DNA from 4 places in the Streptomyces sp. NPDC005574 genome. Region 1 is predicted to be linked to each of the others. Evidence: riboswitches for the same ligand, from Rfam matches in the RefSeq annotation. Region 1 holds a riboswitch; each other region holds the start of a gene.

What was found. A riboswitch is a leader RNA that binds a small molecule or an ion and turns the genes downstream of it on or off. The one in region 1 is predicted to bind cyclic di-AMP.
Region 2: linked by a shared signal. The riboswitch ahead of ABZT03_RS04635 (transglycosylase SLT domain-containing protein) and the one ahead of ABZT03_RS14615 (NlpC/P60 family protein) in region 1 are both predicted to bind cyclic di-AMP.
Region 3: linked by a shared signal. The riboswitch ahead of ABZT03_RS18440 (transglycosylase family protein) and the one ahead of ABZT03_RS14615 (NlpC/P60 family protein) in region 1 are both predicted to bind cyclic di-AMP.
Region 4: linked by a shared signal. The riboswitch ahead of ABZT03_RS10885 (M23 family metallopeptidase) and the one ahead of ABZT03_RS14615 (NlpC/P60 family protein) in region 1 are both predicted to bind cyclic di-AMP.

What each region holds. Positions count from the first base shown of each region.
Region 1 is NZ_JBEXCW010000017.1:84,388-88,566, forward strand. Features, by position in the region: gene ABZT03_RS14610 (NAD-dependent epimerase/dehydratase family protein) at 88-1,146, shown strand; cyclic di-AMP (ydaO/yuaA leader) riboswitch at 1,283-1,454, shown strand; gene ABZT03_RS14615 (NlpC/P60 family protein) at 1,511-2,905, shown strand; gene ABZT03_RS14620 (cytochrome P450) at 3,412-4,179, shown strand, end outside.
Region 2 is NZ_JBEXCW010000004.1:106,311-110,489, reverse strand. Features, by position in the region: gene ABZT03_RS04645 (LacI family DNA-binding transcriptional regulator) at 1-288, shown strand, start outside; gene ABZT03_RS04640 (HAD family hydrolase) at 486-1,319, shown strand; gene ABZT03_RS04635 (transglycosylase SLT domain-containing protein) at 1,393-1,875, opposite strand; cyclic di-AMP (ydaO/yuaA leader) riboswitch at 1,878-2,046, opposite strand; gene ABZT03_RS04630 (polyprenyl synthetase family protein) at 3,082-4,092, shown strand.
Region 3 is NZ_JBEXCW010000025.1:19,197-23,375, reverse strand. Features, by position in the region: gene ABZT03_RS18450 (cytochrome P450) at 1-26, shown strand, start outside; gene ABZT03_RS18445 (transglycosylase family protein) at 194-1,195, shown strand; cyclic di-AMP (ydaO/yuaA leader) riboswitch at 1,393-1,558, shown strand; gene ABZT03_RS18440 (transglycosylase family protein) at 1,562-2,290, shown strand; gene eno (phosphopyruvate hydratase) at 2,632-3,918, shown strand; gene ABZT03_RS18430 (septum formation initiator family protein) at 4,037-4,179, shown strand, end outside.
Region 4 is NZ_JBEXCW010000011.1:127,777-131,955, reverse strand. Features, by position in the region: gene ABZT03_RS10890 (GntR family transcriptional regulator) at 1-644, opposite strand, end outside; gene ABZT03_RS10885 (M23 family metallopeptidase) at 902-1,666, opposite strand; cyclic di-AMP (ydaO/yuaA leader) riboswitch at 1,680-1,843, opposite strand; gene ABZT03_RS10880 (pitrilysin family protein) at 2,057-3,445, opposite strand; gene ABZT03_RS10875 (pitrilysin family protein) at 3,442-4,179, opposite strand, start outside.

The DNA of each region.
Region 1 (4,179 bases):
TTCCGCCCGGTCATGCCCGAGGCTTCCCCCAGGAATGGGATCGCCGGGAGTCCGGCGGACCTCCGACCAGGACCGGGGAGTGAGAGCGTGGGCGCAGGCGGGGAGACGACCGTGGTGGTGACGGGCGGCAGCGGCTTCGTCGGCAGTCATCTGGTCCGGCGACTGCTGGAGCGCGGCTACCGCGTCCGCGCCACCGTGCGCGACGCCGCCGACCCTGCCAAGGTGAGGCCGCTGCGGGAGATGCGGGAGGCGTTCCCCGGCCGGCTGGACCTGTTCGAGGCGGACCTGCTGCGGGAGGGGTCCTTCGACGAGGCGGTGCGCGGCAGCCGGGTGGTCTTCCATGTGGCGTCGCCGTTCCTCATGCCGGAGAAGATCAAGGACGGCCGCCGGGACATGGTGGACCCGGCGCTGCTCGGCACGCGTAACGTGCTGGCCGCCGTGGAGCGGACACCGACGGTCGAGCGGCTGATCCTCACCTCCACGGTCGGCGCGATCTTCGGCGACTACGCAGACGTCCTGCGCATGGACGAAGGGGTGTTGACGGAGCGGTACTTCAACACCACCAGCACGGTGCGGAACAACCCCTACCACTACGCCAAGACCCTCGCCGAGCGTGCCGCGTGGGAGGCGGAGGCAGCCCAGGACCGCTGGCGCCTGGTGTCCGTCAACCCCGGCCTGATCCTTGGCCCTTCCCTCACCCCGGCGTCGGAATCGGGCAGCCTGTTCCTGTTGGACGAGTTGTTCAAGGGCTACTTCTTCTACGGCGCACCGGACTTCAGCTTCACGACGGTGGACGTGCGGGACGTCGCCGAGGCCCACGTCGCGGCGGCGGAGCGGCCGGAGGCGAGGGGACGCTACATCGTCGCCGCGCAGCACATGACGTCCTTCCACGAGATGTCCCGCGTCATCCGGACCCGGTACCCGCGCGACCTCCGCCTCCCGCGCACCGCGCTTCCGCACTGGCCGGTACGGGTGCTCGGCCCGGCGTTCGGGCTGAGCCAGGACTACATCCGCAAGCACCTCGGCATCCGCTTCCGGGTGGACAACAGCCGCAGCGTGCGCGAACTGGGCGTCTCCTACCGCCCGATCGAGCAGACCCTGCTGGAGCACTACGAGTCCTGGCGGGGCCGGAGAGACGCGAACTGAGCGCCGGGACACCGCCGTACGACGAAGGTCACAATTACGTATCGGACATACCGCGCACCAACCTTCACACAAGGCGCACAAGTTGGTTAAGTTGACGCCAGACCGTTCGACTCGCTCCGGCGGACCCCGCCGGGTCGTACGGCCTCCGCCGAGTTCGGTGCGCCCTGAGGCAGCCGGAGCCGGGGACCCAACCGAAGACTTGGGGTGAATCGGTCCGTCGCCTCTCGGGGCAGGGCCGTAGGGCACACCTTCCGCAGCAGAAGCCCGAACCCGTCAGCTAACCCGGTAGGCGGAGTACGGAAGGAGTACGTCTCTCATGGCGCCGGAACGAACATCGCGCCCCAGAGGTCTCGGCCTCCCCGGCATGGGCGGTTCCGCCCTCGCGACGGCCGCGCTCACCTCGGTGGCCCTGTTCTCCCAGACCGCCGACGCCGTACCCCTCTCGGGGGAGGACATCCCCAGCCGCGACGAGGTCCAGCAGCGGGTCAACACGCTCTACGACCAGGCCGAGAACGCCACCGGCAACTACAACGCGACCCGGGCCATGACGACGGGGGCGCGCCGCCGGGGCGAGCCGGCTCCCACCGCCCGGCCCCGGCGTGACGACCCGTCGCTCGACGCCGTCACCCGGCAGTGGTTCGACGGCGTCCGCGCCCGGCTCGGCCCGACCGTCCCCGCGGTGCTGCCGCGCGACCGGGCACCCGAGGTCGCGGCCCCGGCCCGCCCCGCCGAACGGCCCGTCGCACCGGAGCCGGCGATCGAGCGGGCTCCCGCCGTGCCGGAACTCCCCGCCGCACGGCCCGTCCTGGAGCTGACCGCCGGACCCGCCACAGCCGCCCTGCCCCCCGCGGCCACCGGAGCGATCGCCGCGCTGCCGGCCGTGCCGGGGCCCCGGCAGGAGACGGCCGCCGCGCCGGCCGCCGACACCCAGCGATCCTCGCTGCGGACCTCCAAGGAGCAGAACCAGCGCAAGCTCGCCGAGGCCCGCGACCTGCTGACGCGGTACGCCATGGTGCAGCGCACGCCCGTCGCGGCGATCGCCGCGCCGCCGGCCCAGGAATCCTGGCCCACCTCCCCCGGCCTCCCCGCCGTCACCGACACGACGCCGGCTCTCCCGGTGGCCGAGGAAATGGCCTGGCAGCAGCCGGCTCCCTTCCAGACGCAGACCCAGGTGCCGGTCCCGGCCCCGGTCCCGGCCCTTCCGGTGGCCGAGGAAGTGGCGTGGCAGCAGCCCGCTCCCTACCAGGCGCAGGTGCCGTTCTCCCCGCTCCCGGTGGCCGAGGAAATGGCTTGGCAGCAGCCGGCTCCCTACCAGGCGCAGATTCAGTCGGTCCTCGACACGGGTCATCCGGTCGGCCTCGCCCTCTCCGGTCCGGTGGTTCTGGCGGAACGGGCCAGCGGCGGAAAGGCCGTACGGGCGCTGGAGTTCGCGCGCGCCCAGATCGGCAGGCCGTGCGTGTGGGGCGCGACCGGACCGGAGTCGTACGACTGCGCCAGTCTCACCCAGGCCGCCTGGCGCGCGGCCGGTGTCGCCCTGCCGCGCAACGCGCCCGACCAGGCGAGCGCGGGCACCGTCATCCCGCTCGGTGACGTCCAGCCCGGGGACCTCATCTTCTTCTACGACAACCTGAGCCACCTCGGTCTGTACACCGGCGACGGCATGATGATCCACGCGCCGGGACCGGGGACGTACATCCGTGAGGAGTCGGTGTACTTCGCCGGGGAGTCGGCGGTCCGCGGGGCCGTACGGCTCGCCTGAAACCGGCAGGCACCCGCCGCAGGACCGGCCCTGAAAACCCGAGGAATGCGATACCCGGGAGAGGCCGGTCCTGTCACCGCGCAACGATGCCCTGGCCACCACCCCAGTGCCGTCGTCAAGGCAATCCGGCACGAAAAGGACCGGGCGCAGGGAAGGGATCGCGCGGGATATTTCGCTTTTCCCGTGAATTCGTCGGCGAGCGCCGCCCCAGCGGATGCCGGGCGCCACGAAGGGGGCTCACCCAGTGCTTCCGCGTGCTCCCGTGCGCCCCGGCGTACGGCGGCTTCGGGGAGCCGAAAGCCCCAGCACTGGGCAGGAGATGACACAAACGCAGGTCGGTGGATCAGCCACCGATTTCGTGTGTCGATTGGGGCAGATGGTATTCGATGAACGATACCGCGCCTGAAAAAGAGCACGTCTGGACGGTGGGTACTGCGCCGGGCATATTCCCTTTCACCGGCCACGCCATCCCTTTGTTCCGCCGACCGCTTGCTTTTCTGAATTCTTTGCCGTCCCACGGCGATCTGGTCGAGATCAGGCTTGGTCCCCTGCGCGCCTGGATGGCGTGCCATCCGGATCTGGTCCGCCAGGTCCTGCTGGACACGCGCACCTTCGACAAGGGCGGCCCCTTGTACGACCGGCTGCGGCCGCTCATGGGCGACGGCCTGGTCACCTGCCGGCATGACGTGTACCGGCGGCAACGCGCGCTGCTGCGGCCCGACTTCCGCCCGGCCGGGGTGAGCGCCCACACCGAACTGATGGGCCGGGAGGCCGAGTCGGCGTGCGGCCGGTGGCAGGCGGGCCAGGAGGTCGACGTCAGCGCGGAGATGCTGGCCCTGACCACCCGGGTGATCAGCCGTGTCCTGTTCTCCGACTCGCTCGGCGACGAGCCGGCCGCCGAACTGCGGGACTGCCTCGCCGTCATCGTCCGCGGCCTGTTCGTGCGGACTGCCGTGCCGGTCGACGCCCTGTTCCGGATCCCCACACCCGCCAACCGCCGTTACCGCCGCGCCGTCGCCCGGGTCCACGCGATCGTCGGGGACGCCGTCGGGGAACGGCGGGCCGCACGGTCGGCGGAGCCGCAGGAACGACCCGACCTGCTGGAGACGCTGCTGGCGGCGGCACGCGGGGACAACGGGGTCGCCGCGATCACCGGACAGGAGGTGCACGACCACCTCGTCACGCTGCTCCTCACCGGGGCCGAGAGCACCGCTCTGTGCCTGGCCTCGGCCTTCGACCTGCTCGCGCGCAACCCGCGGGCGGAGCGCCGGCTG
Region 2 (4,179 bases), on a different contig from region 1:
AAGCGGGCCCCCGACCTGGACGCGGTGTTCGTCGCCTCCGACCTCATGGCCCAGGGAGTCGTCAACACCCTTCAGCAGGAGGGCTGTTCGGTGCCCGATGACATCGCTGTCGGAGGCTTCGACGACTCCCCGGCGGCCACCGCCATCACCCCCGCCCTCACCACCATGCGCCAGCCCTTCGACCGGATCAGCGCGGAGATGGTCCGGATGCTCCTCGCGCAGATCGCCGGCGAGGACACGGCGGGCGTGATCCTGCCGACGGAACTGGTGGTCCGGGAGTCCGCGTAGGCCGGGTCCGGCCGTCCCCGGCGGGCGTCCGGAGCCGGAAACCGCCCGCGGGCCGGAACCGCCGAACTGCTCAACTCCCGGCACCCGGCGAGCAGTAACGGACAGCAGGCAACCGGAACTTGGGTCAACGGATGTGAAAGAAGGAGCCGTCCGGTTCGCGTCGAGTCGCCGGGGCGTTCCATCCGTATTCTCTGATCATGGCCGCTCCCACCGCATATTCACTCATCGCCACCGACCTGGACGGAACCCTGCTCCGCGGCGACGACACCCTCTCCGAACGGTCGCTCGCCGCGCTCGCCCGCGCGGCGTCGGCCGGCGCCCGGCATCTGGTGGTGACGGGCCGCCCGGCGCCCAGGGTGCGGCCCCTGCTCGACGACCTCGGCAGCACGGGGCTCGCGGTGTGCGGACAGGGCGCGCAGGTGTACGACGCGGGCGCGGACCGCCTGCTGTGGTCCGTCACCCTGGACCGGGAGCTGGCCGAGACCGCCCTCGGCAAGATCGAGGCCGAGGTCGGGCTGGTGTACGCGGCGGTCGACCAGGACGGCGTCGACGGCCTCACGCTCATCGAGCCCGGCTACCTGATGCCGCACCCGACCCTCCCGGCGCTCCGGGTCGAGCGGCGCGACGACCTGTGGTGCGAGCCCATCAGCAAGGTGCTGCTGCGCCACCCCTACCTGAGCGACGACGAGTTGGCGGCGACGGCGCGATCGGTGGCCGGTTCCCTGGCCACGGTCACCATGTCCGGGCCCGGCACCGTCGAACTCCAGCCATGCGGCATCACCAAGGCCACCGGTCTCGCGCTGGCCGCGGAGTATCTGGGCCTCGGCCCGGACCGGACGATCGCCTTCGGTGACATGCCCAACGACATCCCCATGTTCGACTGGGCGGCCCGCGGGGTGGCGATGGCCAACGCGCACCCCGAACTGCGGTCGGTGGCCGACGAGGTCACCACGTCGAACGAGGACGACGGCGTGGCCGTCGTCCTCGAACGTCTCTTCCCCGGGCCCCGGAGGGCCTGGCGGCCGGTCTGATCCGCCGATCGGACCGGGGGCCGGTGGGCACCGGCGTCCCAACGCCGGTGCCCCTGACCCTCACAGGCAGTGCTCAGTACGCCGAGAAGACGTTGTCGATCGAGCCGTACCGCGCGGCCGCGTAGTTGCAGGCGGCGGTGATGTTCGCGACCGGGTCGTAGGAGTCCCACGAGGTGCCGGCGACGTGGTAGGCCCGGAACGTCGGGTCGATGACCTGGAGCAGACCCTTGGAGGGGATGCCCGCGGCCGCGTTGGAGTCCCACAGGTTGATGGCGTTGGGGTTGCCGGAGGACTCGCGGATGACGTTGCGGTAGATGCCGTTGTACGAACCCGGAATGCCGTGCTGGGCCATGACGGTCAGCGAGGCGCGGATCCAGCCGTCCAGGTTGTTGGCGTACCCCAGCGAGGAGGCGGTGGTCACCGTCGGGGTCGCCGCGGAGGCGGTGCTCGCTCCGATGACGGGGAGCGCCAGTACGGCGGCTCCGGTGCCGATGACGGCGAGCTTGCGGGCGAGGCGGGCGGTTCTGGTACGTCGGTGCTGAGCGGCAGCGGGCATGACTGTGTCCTCTCCGGCGCCTGCGAGGTGAGCTGTCGGGTTCGGGCGGGAGTTGCCCGGCCACGCCCTGACGGACGTGACTTCACCCCCAGCCGTACCGGTTTGTCCTGGAACATCCGGTGCGGCGACTTACCTGGGTCCCCCGCTCCTGCCGTGCGGTGTCTGTGTCGATGAGTGTCGGTTCGGGCGGCGGCAGGATTAGGCGTCCACCCGACAGGCCGGGAACGTATGCGAGAGCACATGTCCGGAACAAGGGCCGGAATCGCCATTCGAGCGGTTGACCTTGATCTGAGGCGTATGGGGTACTTGATCCTTTGCGGATGCCAACCCTCAACTCGCTTTGCGGCAAAGGCGGAAAGGGTGACGGGAGGGCTGGGGGTGATCCCGGGCGCGCGTGACCCAACTCACGGGCGTGAACAAGCGGCGCAATTCGGGCAATAGGGCCAACTCGTGGCCAATTGGCCGCCGGTGAAATCCACTTCCGTGCGTGAGGGGGAGGCGGGGGAGGGATGTTTTTTCGGGCGGGTGCGGAGGTGGGCGGAGGGGTGCGTGCGTCGGTGGGTGCTGTCGGCGCGTGTGCGGCAGGCGGGTTCGGGGCGTGAGCCCGGCGGGCGGGCGGGGTGGACGGCGGGCGCGGTGCGCGGGTCCGGCGCGCTGGGTCGGCCGTGGGGGCGGCGGGTCGTCGGGCGGGACCGTTGGCTCGGCGGGGTCGTCGGGCCGGCGGGCGGGACCGGCCCGCGAGGGCACGGCATTGAAGGGGCCCCGGTGTGGACCCCCGCGCGGGCCGCCACCCCACCGACCCGCCGCGTGCGACCCCGTACGCCCGGGTGGGCGACAGAGGGCGGGCGAGGACGGTCGCGCCGGCCCCGCGAGGGGGACACGCGGGGCCTCGTCGGTCGCCCGGTGCGGAGGGGCGTGGGGATACTGCAGGGCGAGGAGGTGCAGGGTGTTTCCGGCCGCGCGGGCCGGCGGCCCGGTGGCCGCCGCGATTGGTGACAGATGCGGCTACTTACAGCTAACCCGACAGATATCAGTCCTTATGGAGTGATCAAAAACATTCCGGTCGTGATCCGATACCGCCTGGCCTGGAACCGTGGGCGCTATCGGTGATCGAAAGGTGACCGGATACGCTGACTTGAGTGAGCGCAGCGACCTATCGACAAACCGTGTGATCGCCAGTGGACACCAGCAGACAGGAGACCCCTCGTGACCGTCGTCGGGCCGTTCGGGCTGAGCGTGCGGGACCAGGCTCTGGAAGCCGATGTCCAGGCCGGGATGGCGGCCGTCGAGGAGGGTCTGCTCGAAGCCACCAAGAGTGAGGTCCCCTTCATCACGGAGGCCGCGCAGCACCTCGTGCGCGCCGGCGGCAAACGTTTCCGGCCACTGCTCGTGATGCTCGCCGCGCAGTTCGGTGACCGCCACGCGCCGGGGATCGTGCCGTCCGCGGTGGTGGTGGAGCTGACCCACCTGGCGACGCTGTACCACGACGACGTCATGGACGAGGCCGACGTGCGGCGCGGGGTGCCCAGCGCGAACGCCCGCTGGGGCAACTCGGTCGCCGTCCTCACCGGGGACTTCCTGTTCGCCCGGGCCTCGCACATCCTGGCCGACCTCGGGCCGGAGGCGGTCCGGGTCCAGGCGGAGGCGTTCGAGCGCCTGGTGACCGGCCAGATCCTGGAGACGGCCGGTCCGACGGACGGGCGCGACCCGGTCGAGCACTACCTCGACGTCCTCGGCGGCAAGACGGGCTCACTGGTGGCCGTGTCCTGCCGTTTCGGCGCCATGATGTCGGGCGCCGACGAGACGGTCGTCGACGTGCTCACGCAGTACGGCGAGCGGCTCGGGGTCGCCTTCCAGCTGGCGGACGACGTGCTGGACATCGCCTCCGACTCCCACGAGTCGGGCAAGACCCCGGGCACGGACCTGCGCGAGGGCATCCCGACCCTGCCGGTGCTGCGGCTGCGCGAGCGGGCGGCCCGGCTGGGCCTCGCCGAGGACCTCGCCCTGTGCGAGCTCCTCGACTCCGACCTGACCGACGACGGGCGGCACGCCGAGGCACTGGCCGGGCTCCGCGCCCATCCCGCGCTGGAGCAGGCCCGCCGGGACACCGTGCGCTACGCCGAGGAGGCCCGCGCGGTCCTGGCCCCGCTGCGCGAGTGCGACGCGAAGGCGGCGCTGCTCGAACTGTGCGACGCGGTGGTCCACCGGGCGGGCTAGTTCCGGTCACGGCACTCGCGCCGGCGCCCCCTCCGACGGCAGTCGCTTCAGGGCGGTGTCTCGTCCGAACCCCTACGGGTCGGGGGA
Region 3 (4,179 bases), on a different contig from region 1:
CGGTGGAGTTCACGCCCCGTGGATGACTGCTCCCACCTGCGTAAAGGTGACATGCCCTCAACTCTGTGATGTTCACGTGATCTACGCGGCATTAACTTGTGACAAGTGATCGTGTGCCTATACGTTCACGGATCAGCGCGGTGCCCCGCTGTGGGTGCCGCGCGGTCACTGTCGTTCTGCGAAAGGTCTCCGCATGCTCTCCGGGAACGGTCGACACCGTCGCCCCCGTCAGGCTCCGGCTCTCCTCGTGGCAGCCGGCGTGACCGGCTCCGCCATCGCGATCCCGCTCCTCGGTGCCACCGGGGCGAGTGCGGCCGCGGGCACCACCTGGGACCAGGTCGCGGAATGCGAGAGCGGCGGCTCCTGGAGTGAGAACGCGGGCAACGGCTACTACGGCGGCCTTCAGGTCTCCCAGGACAACTGGGAGAAGTACGGCGGTCTGGAGTACGCGTCGAGCGCCGACGAGGCGAGCCGCTCCCAGCAGATAGCCGTGGCCGAGAAGATGCTCGACGACCAGGGCATCACCGCCTGGCCGACGTGCGGTCTGCTCGCCGGGCTCAGCAAGGACTCCGGATCGGCCGACATCGACACGGGTCTGGGCACCACGGCGCCCGACTCGTCGGACTCCTCCGGCTCCTCCGGTTTGTCCGACTCGTCGGAAGCGTCTTCGTCTTCCTCCTCCTCGCCCTCGGCGTCGCCCACCCCGTCCGGCACCTCGGCGAGCGCCGAGGCCGGCACGGGCAAGAAGGGCGGCCCGGCCAAGTCCGGTACCGCATCCGGCAGCGGCACCGACAAGAGTGCCGATTCCCGTTCCGGTCAGGCCGACCCGGGCACTTCCGGCAAGTCGTCCCCCGAGGTGTCGAAGCGGGAGGAAGCGGACAACGTCGAGCAGAGCGTGGGCACTTCGAGCCTGGTCGACACCGGGTCCCTCGGTTCGGGCAAGCACCGCGGCGGCAGCGCCGACGAGGGCGCCGCGACCGACGCCGCCCCCTCGGCGGGCCGCCACGTCGCGGGCGACGGCGACGCCACGCCCGTCGACTCGTACACCGTCCGCCTCGGGGACACCCTCGCGTCCATCGCCGACTCCCTTGACCTCGACGGCGGGTGGCGCGCGCTCTACGACGCGAACAAGGGCGCCATCGGTGGCGACCCGAGCAGCATCGCCCCCGGTCAGACCCTGCGAGTCGGGGTCTAACCGGGCGAAAAGCAGCGGGAGTTCGCGCCGCACTTGTGACTGAATGTCCGCTTTGGTGAAAGTGTGGGATGACTCTCAGAAGCCCTGATCGTCTTTGAAATTCGCCGGATCACATGTCTACGGTCGTGACCGCTCGTCAACACGAGCCCCGGCGGCCGCAACGCCGAATCCTGCCAGCGGCCGTACGGGAACAGTCGTCGCGTAAAGCGCCGTAGGCAGGAGCGGGGGACCCAAGGTAAGCGCCGCGCCGGGCAGTTGACGGAACGGCTTGGGGTTAAGCCACGCCTCCCAGGGAGGTGTGGCCGGGCAACTCAACCGGCCCGAACCCGACAGCTCACCTCGCAGGCGTCGGTGAGGGGATCAACCATGCTGTTTTCCGGCAAGGGCAAGCACCGCCGCCCGTCCAAGGCCACCCGCGTCGCCACGCTCGCCGGTGTCACCGGTGTGGCCATCGCCGCCCCGCTGATGGCGGCCGGCAACGCCTCCGCCGCCACCGCCTCCGAGTGGGACACCGTCGCCGCGTGCGAGTCCGGCGGCAACTGGTCCATCAACACCGGCAACGGCTACTACGGCGGCCTGCAGTTCTCCGCCTCCACCTGGGCCGCGTACGGCGGCACGCAGTACGCCTCCACCGCCAACCAGGCATCCAAGGCGCAGCAGATCGCCGTCGCCGAGAAGGTCCTCGCCTCCCAGGGCAAGGGCGCCTGGCCGGTCTGCGGCAAGGGCCTGTCGAGCGCCGGCTACAGCGGTTCCACCGGCACCTCGTCGAACAGCTCCACCTCGTCGAACAGCTCCAGCGGCTCGAACAGCTCCAGTGGTTCCAGCGGCTCCTCGACCACCACCCGCTCGACCACCGAGCAGCCGGCCTCCCGTTCCGCGGAGCGCCCGGCCGCCAAGAAGACCGTCAGCACCCCGACCGGCAAGAAGGTCAAGAAGGGTGACGGCGAGTACAAGGTCGTCAAGGGCGACACGCTCAGCTCGATCGCCGAGAAGCACAAGGTCAAGGGCGGCTGGCAGAAGCTGTTCCAGCTGAACAAGGACATCGTCGACGACGCCGACTTCATCTACCCGGGCCAGCAGCTCCACCTGAAGTGACACCCGGCCCGTAGTCGAACCACAGCGCCCTCACATCCGGGTCCTTCAGGCTGAGGCTCCCGTGAGGGTCACCCCCCGTCCCCACGGGCTCCCCGCTCCGGTGCGTCTTCCCCCGTACGCACCGGGGCGGGGCTTTGTGCTGTCCGGCACCCCGCTTTCGGGCCCCGCACAGCTCCCCTCTTTGTTCCGTTCGGAAACAATTTACTCTCGGTTCTGTCCACGACGTGGCCGGAAGGCCGACCGATCCCCCCGGGGCGGTTAGGCTCGTCACGCAGAGCCCCGGCGGCGCTGCACCAGCCGGGCCCCGGTCCGGCCGTACCCGCGTCACATTGAAGAAGGAGATGCTCGTGCCGTCCATCGACGTCGTCGTAGCCCGGGAAATCCTGGACTCCCGAGGCAACCCCACGGTCGAGGTCGAGGTCGGCCTCGACGACGGCAGCACGGGTCGTGCCGCCGTTCCGTCCGGCGCATCCACCGGTGCCTTCGAGGCCATCGAGCTGCGCGACGGTGACCCCAACCGCTACCACGGCAAGGGTGTCGAGAAGGCCGTCCTCGCCGTCATCGAGCAGATCGGCCCGGAGCTCGTCGGCTACGACGCCACCGAGCAGCGCCTGATCGACCAGGCCATGTTCGACCTGGACGCCACCGACAACAAGGGCTCGCTCGGCGCCAACGCCATCCTCGGCGTCTCCCTCGCCGTCGCGCACGCCGCCTCCGAGGCCAGCGACCTGCCGCTGTTCCGCTACCTGGGCGGCCCGAACGCGCACCTGCTGCCCGTCCCGATGATGAACATCCTGAACGGCGGCTCGCACGCCGACTCCAACGTGGACATCCAGGAGTTCATGATCGCCCCGATCGGCGCGGAGTCCTTCTCCGAGGCGCTGCGCTGGGGCGCCGAGGTCTACCACACCCTCAAGAAGGTGCTGAAGACCAAGGGCCTGTCCACCGGCCTCGGCGACGAGGGCGGCTTCGCCCCGAACCTGGAGTCCAACCGCGCCGCGCTCGACCTCATCATCGAGGCCGTCAAGCAGGCCGGCTACATCCCCGGCGAGCAGATCGCGCTCGCCCTCGACGTCGCCGCGTCCGAGTTCTACAAGGACGGCAAGTACGAGTTCGAGGGCAAGTCCCGCTCCGCCGCCGAGATGACCGAGTACTACGAGGAGCTCGTCTCCGCGTACCCGCTCGTCTCCATCGAGGACCCGCTGTACGAGGACGACTGGGCCGGCTGGAACGTCATCACCCAGAAGCTGGGCGACAAGGTCCAGATCGTGGGCGACGACCTCTTCGTCACCAACCCCGAGCGCCTCGCCCGCGGCATCGAGGAGGGCTCCGCGAACGCCCTGCTCGTCAAGGTCAACCAGATCGGCTCGCTGACCGAGACCCTGGACGCCGTCGAGATGGCCCAGCGCAACGGCTTCAAGTGCATGATGTCGCACCGCTCCGGCGAGACCGAGGACGTCACCATCGCCGACCTCGCTGTCGCCGTGAACTGCGGCCAGATCAAGACCGGCGCCCCGGCCCGCTCGGACCGCGTCGCCAAGTACAACCAGCTCCTGCGCATCGAGGAGATCCTCGACGACGCCGCCGTGTACGCCGGCCGCAGCGCCTTCCCGCGCTTCCGCGGCTGACCCACCTCGGCAGGGCTCAGCCAGTCGCACGTACGTCCCCGTACCCGGTCCCGTACCGTGTCCGGGGACGTACGCGCGTATGACGGGCCGACAGGTGCGAAGGGGAGGCGGATCGCCAGTGGCCGTGAAGGACCGGGACCGTTTCTCCACCACGACCAGGATCCGGCTGCTCGGCGAGCAGACGGCGGCCCGGGTCTACCGCTCCCAGACCAAGCGCCAGGCGCGCCGCTCCCGGCTGACCAGCCGCGCGGCCCTGCTCGC
Region 4 (4,179 bases), on a different contig from region 1:
TCGGAGCGGTCGCCGCCCGCGCCGAAACGCAGCCGGTGCGCGGTCGTCGCGCGCTCCGTGTGCAGTGCCGTGACCGCTCGCGCCCGCTCGCTGTCGCCGCGCGCCACGGCGTCCACGATCGCGCCGTGCTCCGCCCAGGAGTCCGCCGGGTCGGCGGGCGCGTCCACCACGAACATCCAGGCGATCTTGTGGCGCAGCTGGGTCAGCATCGACGTCAGCGCCGGGCTGCCGGACGCCTGGGCGAGCGTCTCGTGGAACCAGCCTCCCAGGGAGCGCAGGTCCTCGCTGTTGCCCCGCCGGGCCCGCTCCTGGCCCAGCCTGACCAGGCCGCGCAGCACCTTGAGGTGGGCCTCGGTACGCCGCTGCGCGGCGCGTGAGGCGCCCAGCGGCTCCAGGAGCATGCGCATCTCCAGGAGGTCGGCGCCCTCCTGCTCGGTGGGTTCCGCGACGCACGCGCCCGCGTGCCGCCGGGTCACCACGAACCCCTCGGCCTCCAGGGTGCGCAGGGCTTCGCGGACGGGGACGCGGGAGACGCCGTAGCGGCGGGCGAGCAGTTCCTCGGTGAGGCGGCTGCCACGCTCGTAGACACCGGCGACGATGTCGTCCCGGATCGCCGTGCACACCGAGTGCGCCGGAATACGCATGACCGACCTCCGCCTTAATCCCCGTGAAACGTCGATGATTGACGCTTGTCCAGTGACTCTATTGCAATGAGCGGGAATTTCCGACGGCGGGCCGGAATCCATGGATATTTTTTGGACAGAGGGGGGTCGGAAACGCCGAAAGCCCCGGCTGGAGAGCCGGGGCTTCGGGAAGTACCGCCGTCCGCCGTGGGACGGTCAGCGCTCGCGGGGGCCGCTACGCGCCGCTGACGGCGGTACGGCCTGCGTGGCGGCCGGTGTCAGACGCTCACGCCGTGCGACCGGAGGTAGGCGACCGGGTCCATGTCCGAGCCGTACTCCGCGGTCGTGCGGGCCTCGAAGTGCAGGTGCGGGCCGGTGGCGTTGCCGGTCGCGCCGGACAGGCCGATCTGCTGGCCGGGAGTGACCGTCTGGCCCACCGAGACGCCGATGGACGACAGGTGGCCGTACTGCGTGTACGTACCGTCAATCATCTTGATCACGACGTTGTTGCCGTAGGAACCGCCCCAGCCGGCCTCGACGACCGTGCCCGAGCCGACCGCGTGCACGGACGTGCCGCTCGCCGCGTGGAAGTCGATGCCGGTGTGGCTGCCGGAGGCCCACAGGCCGCTGCTGGCCTGGTAGCCGGTGGAGACGTAGGAGCCGGTGACGGGCAGCACGAAAGTGTTGAGACGCTTGCGCTCCGCCTCGCGCGCGGCACGCTGCTTGGCCTCGTGGGCCCTCTCGGCGGCTGCCGCGGCCTCCTTGCGCGCGGCGGCCTCGGCGGCCTCCCTGCGCGCGGTGTCCTCGGCGGCCTGCTGCTGGGCGACCGCCTGGGCGTCGATCTTCTGGGCGAGCGTGTCACCGATGGTGATGACCGGGGTGAGTCCGGTCTGCTCGACGGAGGGCTCCGCGGCGAGCGCGGGAGCGGCCAGGGTGCCGACGACACCGGTGGTGGCGAGCGCGGCGACGCCCGCCGCGCGAACGGTGGTGCGGTGCATCCGGCTGGGACGACGGTGCTTCCCGGCGGCGCGGGTGAACGCCATGAAGTGGTGGGTCCTTTCCTTCCTTCTCGCCTACCGGGTTAGCTGACGGGTTCGGAGCAGGAAGGTCTCCTACGGACCCCCTCGCTTGCGCGCGGGCGTCCGATTCACCCCAGGGACACATGGTGGGTCCCCGGCTCCCCTGGCTCGCGCCGTACGGGGACTCGGCGATGACTGCCCGGTGCCGCGGATGCGGCGCGGTGCCTGACGGACAGCCGGCATGACGCTAGACGCGGCTGCTTTCAATCCTCAAACGGATCACGCTTTTTGTAGCGCACGCCACAGGCCAGACAGGAGTGCACTCCCTCAATTCGGACATACGGCGGCCCTGACGACTCCTCAGTCACCAGGGCCCCGTAGGCGTGTCCGGCCGTCGGCCGGCCGGCCGGTCCGCTACTCGGCGGAGACGACGGTGACTTCGCCGATGCCGAGAGCCTCCACGGGCTCCTTGATCTGGGCCGCGTCACCGACGAGGACCGTGACCAGACGGTCCACCGGGAAGGCGCTCACGACCGCCGCCGTGGCCTCCACCGTGCCGGTCGCGGCGAGCTGCTGATACAGCGTCGCCTGGTAGTCGTCGGGCAGGTGCTGCTCGACCTGGTCGGCCAGCGTGCCCGCGACGGCCGCCGCGGTCTCGTACTTCAACGGCGCCACGCCGACCAGGTTCTGTACGGCGACATCGCGCTCGGCGTCGGTGAGCCCGCCCTCGGCGAGCGTGCGGAGCACGGTCCACAGGTCCTGGAGAGCGGGACCGGTGTTGGGCGTGTCGACGGAGCCGCTGATCGCGAGCATCGCGGCACCGGTGCCGTCCGGGGCGGAGCGCAGCACCTGGCCGAACGCCCGCACGCCGTAGGTGTAGCCCTTCTCCTCGCGCAGGACGCGGTCCAGGCGGGAGGTGAGGGTGCCGCCGAGGCAGTAGGTGCCCAGCACGCGCGCGGGCCACACCCGGTCGTGCCGGTCGGGACCCACGCGGCCGATGAGCAGCTGCGTCTGGACGGCACCGGGACGGTCCACGATGACGACCCGGCCCGCGTCGTCGGCGGTCACGGGCGGCACCGGCCGGGGCTCGGCCTGCGAGCCGGTCCAGGCGCCCAACGTGTCGCCCAGCAGCGCGTCGAGGTCGATGCCGGTGAGGTCACCGACGACCACGGCGGTCGCGGTGGCGGGGCGGACGTGCTTCTCGTAGAAGGCGCGTACGGCCGCGGAGTCGATCGCGGTGACCGTCTCCTCGGTGCCCTGGCGCGGGCGCGACATGCGCGCGGTGGCCGGGAACAGCTCCTTGGAGAGCTCCTTGGCGGCCCGACGGGAGGGGTTGGCCAGCTCGTGCGGGATCTCGTCGAGCCGGTTGCGGACGAGGCGTTCGACCTCGCTGTCCGCGAACGCCGGGGCCCGCAGGGCGTCGGCGAGCAGGTCGAGTGCCTTGGGCAGGCGGGAGACCGGCACTTCGAGGCTCAGGCGGACACCGGGGTGGTCGGCGTGCGCGTCGAGAGTGGCGCCGCAGCGCTCCAGCTCGGCGGCGAACTCCTCGGCGGAGAGCTTGTCGGTGCCCTCCGAGAAGGCGCGGGCCATGATCGTGGCGACGCCGTCGAGACCGGCCGGTTCGGCGTCCAGAGGCGCGTCCAGGAGCACCTCGACGGCGACGACCTGCTGGCCGGGGCGGTGGCAGCGCAGGACCGTCAGGCCGTTGTCGAGCGTCGCGCGCTCGGGGGCCGGGAACGCCCACGGCCGCGCCTCGCCGGCCTGCGGCTGGGGGTGGAAGTCCATCGTGGCGAGCTCGGTCACTTGGCCGCCTCCTCGTTCTCGTCCTCGTCAGCCTGGTTATCGGTGCCCTCGGTGGGCTCGTAGACCAGCACGGCCCGGTTGTCGGGGCGCAGCCGGGCCTTGGCGACCTCCTGGACCTCCTCGGCCGTCACCTCCAGCACGCGCTGCACGGCGGTCAGGGCGAGCTGCGGGTCGCCGAACAGGACGGCGTAGCGGCACAGTTCGTCGGCGCGGCCGGCGACCGTGCCGAGCCGGTCCAGCCACTCGCGCTCCAACTGGGCCTGGGCGCGCTCCATCTCCTCGGGCGTGGGCCCCTCCTCGGCGAACCGGGCGAGCTCCTCGTCGATGGCGGCCTCGATGACCGGCACCTCGACGTCACCGGAGGTCTTCACGTCCAGCCAGCCCAGGGAGGGCGCACCCGCCAGCCGCAACAGACCGAAGCCGGCCGCCACAGCCGTACGGTCGCGCCGTACGAGCCGGTTGTAGAGGCGGGAGGACTCGCCGCCGCCGAGGACGGTCAGCGCCAGGTCGGCCGCGTCGCACGCGCGCGTGCCGTCGTTCGGCAGCCGGTAGGCGGCCATCAGGGCGCGCGCCGGGACCTCCTCCTCGACGACCTCGCGCAGCTGCTCGCCGAGGGTCTCGGGCAGCGTGCCGTCGCGCGGGGCGGGCTTCCCGTCGTGGGAGGCGATGGAACCGAAGTACTTCTCGACCCAGGCGAGTGTCTGCTCCGGGTCGATGTCGCCGACCACCGACAG